2 regions of the Acidiphilium acidophilum genome follow, and region 2 is predicted to be linked to the other one. Evidence: predicted binding sites of a transcription regulator. Region 2 holds the regulator's gene; the other holds the start of a gene.
What was found. The regulator LexA, encoded in region 2, represses DNA repair genes until DNA is damaged. The targets are predictions, from matches to a motif close to TGTTCTANNTANGTTC.
Positions count from the first base shown of each region.

Region 1: a site for LexA is predicted at 1,298-1,313, ahead of SIL87_RS00865 (LexA family protein). Genes of this name have one in related genera too.

Region 1 is NZ_JAWXYB010000001.1:168,468-172,392, reverse strand. It holds gene SIL87_RS00870 (Y-family DNA polymerase) at 1-861, opposite strand, end outside; gene SIL87_RS00865 (LexA family protein) at 889-1,272, opposite strand; gene SIL87_RS00860 (HU family DNA-binding protein) at 1,458-1,727, shown strand; gene SIL87_RS00855 (PP2C family protein-serine/threonine phosphatase) at 2,036-2,719, opposite strand; gene SIL87_RS00850 (hypothetical protein) at 2,748-3,925, opposite strand, start outside.
Region 2 is NZ_JAWXYB010000018.1:3,088,670-3,092,594, forward strand. It holds gene SIL87_RS17330 (EAL domain-containing protein) at 1-384, shown strand, start outside; gene SIL87_RS17335 (N-acetylmuramoyl-L-alanine amidase) at 487-1,158, opposite strand; gene SIL87_RS17340 (TerB family tellurite resistance protein) at 1,155-1,928, opposite strand; gene lexA (transcriptional repressor LexA) at 1,983-2,681, opposite strand; gene pdxY (pyridoxal kinase) at 2,887-3,723, shown strand; gene SIL87_RS17355 (CBS domain-containing protein) at 3,866-3,925, shown strand, end outside.

The DNA of each region.
Region 1 (3,925 bases), on a different contig from region 2:
CATTGTGCTGGCGAGCAAACCATGCTCGCGCAATTTCTCGCCGGCGCGGGTCGCGTAGGATGCCACCGCCTCGCGCATCGTCCACCAATCGGTGATCGGCATGCCAAAACTACGCGTCACCGCGATCCCCTTGCGCTGCGGCGCCATCAGCGACAGCGGCAGGCACGACACGTCGCGCAATTCCGCCTGTACCCGCGCACCCACCACAGACATCATATCGCGCACCTTGCGCGGATCGAGGCGCAGGAAATCCGCGACAGTCCGGACGCCGCGGGCAGCAAGCTTCTCAGCGGTCTTGCCGCCGATCCCCCAGACCTCGCCAATCCCGAGGTCCTGATATAGGGCCACGCGCGTCGCCTCGTCGCGCAGATCGCACACCCCATTCAGTTCGGGTCGGGACTTGGCGAGTTTGTTTGCGGCCTTTGCAATTGTTTTACTGGGACCGACCCCTACACAGGTCGGGATCTTCGCGATCTGGCGGACCGCGCCGCGCAGCATCTGGCAGAACTCCATGAGGTCGCCAGTGACCGGCGCCAGATCAAGGAAGGTTTCATCGATCGAATAGGGTTCGAGACGTTGAACATGGGCGCCCAGGATTTCGAACACGCGCCGGCTGAGATCACCGTAATGGGAATAATTAGACGATTTTGCGACCACCTCGCTCAATTCCGGACGTCGCCTGATCAGGTGCCACGGATCCCCCATTTTGATGCCAACCGCCTTGGCAAGAGCCGAACGCGCAATCACGCACCCGTCGTTGTTGGAAAGAACCACAACCGGCTTGTCCCGCAGCGCGGGATCGAACGCCTGTTCGCAGGAGCAATAGAACGAATTGCCATCGATCAGGCCATACAGCGCCATCAGGCTTGATCCCTATTTCTGCGATGATCAGACGCTGGTCCGCACCAGGCCGCTCACGATCGCCCAGATTTCGGCATCGTCGGGGACCACCTGACCAACATCACCCAGCCGCCCCGGCCGCAGCCACCATTCACCGCCGCGATAGGCCAATTGCGCCACCAAAACCTCGCCATGAACCATGACGATCGCGACTTTGCCGTGCGCCGGCGGGGCAGCCGCATCCGCGATCAGGATGTCACCCGGCAGAATGCCCCGCTCGATCAGGGCCTCACCGGAAACCCGCACCGGATAGCGGTTGGCGCGGCGCAGATCCAGGATTTCAGCCAGATCGATCGGACCTTCCAGGCTATCAGCGGCCGGCGACGCGAACCCGGTTGTGTTCCCCCCGTTATAACTACCTGCCAAACTCATTCGTAGCTCCTCGATCCACGGACGCGAACATATGTGGAACATCGAAGGCAAGCAAGGGGCTGATCATCAGGCGAATGGGCTGGCGTATGAGCGTTAATCCCCCTGGTCGAATTGGCATATTGATGATTTCTGGTAGGAGGATGCCCGCCGATGGGCAGCGGCAAAGACAACGAGGGGAATATAGGGTGACGAAGGCATTTATCGCAGAAACCATTCAGCAATCTACTGAGATCACCGCTGTAGCGGCGCACAAGGTTGCGGGCACATTGGTCGATGCCATCGTGGCGGAGATGAAAAAGAGCGGCAAATTCACGCTGCCGGGTTTCGGGACCTTCACGGTGCGAAAGACCAAGGCACGGAAAGGCGTCGATCCGCGTCTCGGCACCCCGATCAAAATCAAGGCCGGCAAAACCGTCAGGTTCAAGGCGTCACCGACGTTGAAGAAAAAAATGTGATCTGGGTCAGAAACCGTGCGCAGCGCCGATCATTTTGCCAGGATCGCGGGACCGCGTAATCGTCAACGAGAAGGCGATCCCGGGGAATACTGAGCTTCCGCTAATGGCGGGAGTTGGCCGATTGCTGACAGTCCGGTTTGGAGCTGAAAATGAGATAAGCTGCTGTTGGCAGCCAGGGACGCACCGACGGGTGACGACCAGAGCCGGTCGTTTAACCCTGTCCCGGCGAACGTCTGGTTCTGACGAACGCTGCCGTTTGATGACTTGGCGGCGGGAGAAGCCGGGCGTGTCGGCGTGCGATCTCCGCCTCAAAACTCTGTGACGACCACCGTCACATTGTCGCGCCCGCCCGCCTCGACGGCGGCGTTAGCCAGTGCCGCTGCGGGGTTTGCAATTCCGGCAAGGAGACCCGCAACGATCTCCGCCTCTCCGAGCATGTCGGTCAGCCCGTCGGTGCAGACGAGCAGAACGTCGCCGGCGACGGGTTCGACCGAAACGACATGAGGATCCAGCGCCAGCGGCACGGAGGTCCCGCCCAGCGACTGGGTGAGCGCGTGGCTGCGTCCCGCCGCGCGGCGCGGCATCGTGTCGTCGACGCTCAGGAGGCTCAGCCCGCCGTCACGCGCGAGGTAGACGCGACTGTCGCCGACGTTGAAGACGCTGACCGCGCCGCCGGCGCGGCGGAAACCCGCCACTGTCGTCCCCATGGCCCTGCGACCCGGCGCCTCGTCCATCGCCGAGAACACAGCCCAATTCGCCTCGGCGATCGCCGAGCGCATGTCGGAAGCGCCGTCCCGATCGAAATGGCGGCAGAGCGCGTCGAGCGCGACCGAGCTCGCCACGTCACCCGAGCCGTGGCCGCCCATGCCATCGGCGACCAGAACCCAGGGACGGGTGCTCGGCAGGGACCCGGACCAGTTCCCGTCGGGCGCGTCGCCGGCGATCCCGCCGACGCGCCAGCCATCCTCGTTGGCGGTACGTACGAGGCCCACGCGCGTGGCCGCCCACACCCGAGGACCTTCAGCCACGCTTCCTCGCCGTCGCGCTGCGCTCCGCGAGCGCCCTGATCTGCTCGACCAGCCTCGGCTTGCGCGCTACGTAGCCAGTGACGCGGGAGAAGCCTGACCGCCGCACTACGTCTCCGAAGAACGGCCGCGTCGAGATGACGGCGAGGCGGTCGTCCTGGACGAGGAAATGGAACTCGCCGCGCGCCGCCTGCTCAAGCCGGAGCCGACCGGCATTGGCGCGCTTCGTGAGCTCAGAGAGCGGGTCGTAATGGTCTCCGCCGCGCGGCTCGACCTGCGGTGCCAGGAACGACGTGAACCGCTGCTTCACACCGTCGGAGATGAGCCGGTCGATTTCCCGGAGGACGTATCCGTTCAGCCTCGTCGGCTGCATCCCAGCACTCGTCACCAGCAGCTCCCGGTTGGCCTGCTTGAGCGCCTCGAACAGCAGATCGTCCTGCTCGTAGCACGCCAAGGGCCGCAACGGCATCCTCACCAGCGTGTGGCGCGCAACCGCCAGCCGCTCTTCGGCCGCGGCCAGCGCCCTGGCCGGTCCGGACGAGCGGCCAGCGGACGCAGCCGCGGGGCGGACCGATTGAACCTCGGCGACCGCCGACGCCTCCTCCTGCCGCGCGGCCACCAGCTGCTCGTCGGGGACGCAGTCCCGCACAGTGTCGCGACCGAGCAGCCGGTCCAGACGCCTGCGCGGTTGGTCGCCGGCGACCGTCCTGACGAAGCCCATCTTCTTCGGACCGCCGTGCCACGCGAAGGCGCGCTCGTGGGATTCGGACAGCTTGCCGCCGATCGCGAACGCCACCTGGATCTCCTCGCCCTTCAGGGGCGCGAACACGAGCGCGACCGCGTCGCGGAAGACGTTGTTCCGGCGCAGCACCTTCCTGAGCCCCAGAACGGTCCGGTTGAAGTCGTCACCGCCCTCCCGCCTGATCGCCCGGCTCACCTCGGGGATCGACAGCTTGTCGACAGAGGGCGGCTCCGCCGGATACGGCCTGATCTCCACCGCGCCCGCTGACTTGAGCTCCGAAGCGCGCACCACGTTCTCGCCGGCCAGCCTGATCGGGGTCCGCCGGATGCCGTCGTAGTCAACGACAAGTGTCTCCTCGCGGATGACCTCAATCAGCTCCTGCGCCAGCCGCTCCTCGCCTAACTCGGTCAGGCGGAAGACGTCGAGGCCAT
Region 2 (3,925 bases):
ATCGCCAATCTGGAGACGGCGGATCGCTTCATCCAGGCGCTACGGCAGCGTGGATTTCAGGTCAGCCTCGATGATTTCGGGGCCGGTGCGGCGTCGTTCCAATATCTGTCGGTCCTTGATGTCGATGTCGTCAAACTGGATGGGTCCGCAGTGCGGAACGCCCAGAAAGCCCAGAAAGGGCGGGCTTTTCTGTCGGCCCTGACCGAGCTCTGCCGGCGCATGGGAATCGAGACCATCGCCGAAATGGTCGACACGCCCGAGACGCTGCAATTCGTGCGCGACTGCGGTTGCAATTACGTCCAGGGCTATCTGTTCGGCAGGCCCACCAAAGAGATCAATGATTTTCATCCGCTACCTAACCGGATACTGTTTACAGCACGATGACATCTGTGCGTTTTCCGTGATACCGGCCTGAGGGTCCGTTGCTCTGAAGCGGGATAGGGTGGTGCGGTGGCGTTATCCAACGCACCTGGATTGAAACGGTCATCAGACAGGAAGCTTTATATAACTGACCATCCGCGCCACCGCCGCCACAACCCCGGCCGTCTCCGCATCGACCTGTCCGTCCACGCGCGCCGGGCGGAACCGGCGCTGAAACGCCGCCACCACCAGGTCGTGTTTCAGGTCCATATCGTAGCCGATCGCGGCGAGTTCCGTCGCGGTATCGCCGTGTGGGCCGATGTCATCGGCCCAGAACCCGATGCCGTGCGCCGCGAGGTGTGCCCAGGGAAACAATTCGCCGGGGTCCTGCTTCCGGTCGGGCGCGATGTCGGAATGTGCCACTATGTTCCGCGCCGGAATCGGGTGGCGTTCGAGTAGGCCCCGGCACAGCCGGATCACGGCTTCGATCTGCACATCGGGAAATGGCACATAGCCGAATTCGTGGCCGGGATTGACGATTTCGATCCCGATCGAGCGATCGTTCAACCCCCGCACCCCGCGCCAATAGCTCACCCCGGCATGCCAGGCCCGCCGCTCCTCATCCACCAGCGCGATCAATGTCCCATCGGTCTCGACCACGTAATGCGATGAAACCCGCGCAGCCGGGTCGCACAACCGCGCGATCGCATCGGCCCCGCTGCGCATCCCGGTATAATGCAGCACCAGATGATCGATCACCGCCCCATCGGGCCGGTCGTCGTGATTGGGCGACCTCACAAACCCCGCTCGCGCTTGATATCGTCCCAGGCGGCATTGATCCGCGCCACCCGGTCGGTCGCCCGTGCGGCGAATTCCGGCGGGACCCCGCGCGCCGCGAGCTGATCGGGGTGATTTTCCCGCATCAGCTGTTTCCAATGCGCCCGGATCGCCTCGCTGCTCGCATCGCGCCCGATCCCGAGCACGACATACGGATCGCCTTCGGATAGCGCGTAGGAGGAGGGATTCTCCGCCCGCGCCCGCGCCGCCGCATCGAGCCCGAACGCCACGCCGATCCGGGTGAGCATATCCGCCTCACGCCCGTTGATCGGCTCATCCGCCCGCGCAATCGCGTATAACGCCCCCAGCACCTGTTCGAGCGCAAGCCGGTTATCCGCGAAACTCTCGCCGAGCTGCCTTGCATAGGGCTCGAACCCCGCCGAATCGTTGCGCGCCTGATCGAACAACCGCCCGATCATCGGCACCGCCGCGTCCTCGATCCGGAACTGCCGCTTGAACGCATCGATCTCGGCGCGATTGACCGGCCCGTCGCATTTGGCAAGCTTCGCGGCCAGCACCGTCGCCGCAATCGCGAACACCTGCTCCCGCCGCCCGATCATGGCCGCCAGCCGCGCGGAATCGAGCGGCAAGGCCCGCCCCAGCCGCGCCCCGAACGATCCGAGATCGCCGGTATCCGCCGCGTGGCCAAGCGCCGCCCCCGCAATCGCGCCCACCGGCCCGCCGAACGCAAACCCGGCCACGCCGCCGATCACCTTACCCCATACTGCCATTCCCCCCATATCGGGTGGCTGGCCCGTAAGGTCAAAGGGCGATCTGCACCGGTATCAATATCGCCGCATCAGCGCCACCAGCCGCCCCTGCACCTTCACCCGCTCGGCAGGGAAAATCCGCGTCTCGTGGCGCACATTGGCCGGTTCCAGCGCCGTCGAATTGCCCCGCCGCCGCAACCGCTTCAGCGTTACCTCGTTGTCGTCGATCAGTGCCACGACGATCTGCCCGGTCTCGGCGGTCTCGCCTTTGCGGATGATCGCGGTATCGCCATCGAGAATCCCCGCCTCGATCATCGAATCCCCCACCACTTCCAGCGCGTAGTGATCGCCCTGCCCGATAAAGGCGATCGGCACCTCGATCTCGGCCTGATGCTCCCGCAGCGCCTCGATCGGCTGGCCCGCGGCAATCCGCCCGTAGAGCGGCAGGCTCACCGCCGCCACCTCCGCCGCCGCCCGCGCGCCCTGGAACCGCTGCGAAAAATCGCCCCGGATCACATTCGGCGCGAATTTGGCATCGCCCCGCTCCGCCGGCACGCTGTCCGCCGGCAGCCTGATCACCTCCAGCGCCCGCGCCCGGTGCTTGTGCCGGCGCAGAAACCCGCGCTCCTCCAGCGCCCCGATCAATCGATGAATGCCCGATTTCGATTTCAGATCGAGCCCGTCCTTCATCTCCTCGAAACTCGGCGAACAGCCGGTCCGCCGCAGATGCTGGTCGATGAACACCAGCAGCTCATATTGCTTGCGCGTCAGCATCATTCCCTCGTCCGAAAACCCCGAACCGACCCGAACCGCCCCTGCGGCCCGGACCATCGCGTCATCCCCACCGGGAACAAAGCGCTAACATGATGTTCTATGAATCGAACCCGCGTCGCGTCAAGAGCCTCGCGGCAAAATAATCACCTTCTGTTCTCGATCGGTTACCCTTGCCACGCCCCCGCCCGGTCCGCCAAGTGCCGCCATGGCCATCCTCTCGATCCAGTCCCAGGTTCTCAACGGCAGCGTCGGCAATACCGCTGCCGCCTTCATCTACGCCCGCCTTGGCCTCGAAGTCTGGCCCCTGCCATCGGTCATCCTCTCGCACCATCCCGGCCACGGCGGCAGCGAAGGCGGCCCGGTGAAACAGGCCCGCCTCGCCGCCCTCGTCACCGGCCTCGCCGCGCGCGGTGCCTTCGCCCGCTGCGAGGCCGTGGTCTCCGGCTATCTCGGCGCCGAAGCCGCCGTCCCGGTAGTCACCGATGCCATCGCCCGCGCCCGCGCGTCCCATCCCGGCGCGCTCTACTTCTGCGATCCGGTCCTGGGCGATTCCGGCCGGATCTACGTCCCCCATGCCCTGGTCGACGCCACCCGCACCCACCTCCTGCCGCGCGCCGACATCGCCACCCCCAACCCGTTCGAACTCGAAATCCTCACCGGCCTGCCCGTGCCGGACCGCGCCCACGCCTTCCGCGCCATGGCGCAACTCGGCCCCGGCCTCGTCATCCTCACCGGCTTCACCGGCACCGACACCACCCCCGGCACCCTCGACATCCTGATGCTCGAAGCCGGAAACCCGTACCATCACACCGTCGAAGCCCTGCCGCGCCCCTTTTCCGGCGCGGGCGATGCCTTCTCCGCCCTGTTCCTCGCCGCTTATCTGCCCCACCGCAACGCCCGGCGCGCCCTCGCCGCCGCCGCCGCCGCCAGTGCCGCCCTCCTCGCCGCCACCGCGTCTGGCGGTCACGACGAACTCGCCATCGTCCCCGCCCAACACCTCTGGACCGCCGCTTTCGCCGCCGCCACCGCAACGGAAACATGACAACGGCGCCATGCGATGAAATTTTGTTGATTCAGATCGCTCATCCGGCATATATTCATAAGTCTATATCTTCCGGTGGAAATTCGCCGGCGCCCGCCCGGGTTTCCGGGCATCAATCCTTGGGAGGATGATGATGACAACAATGGCATCTCTGCTGAAACGCAAACCCGTCTCCGTGATCGCCGTCCCGCCGGACTCGAAA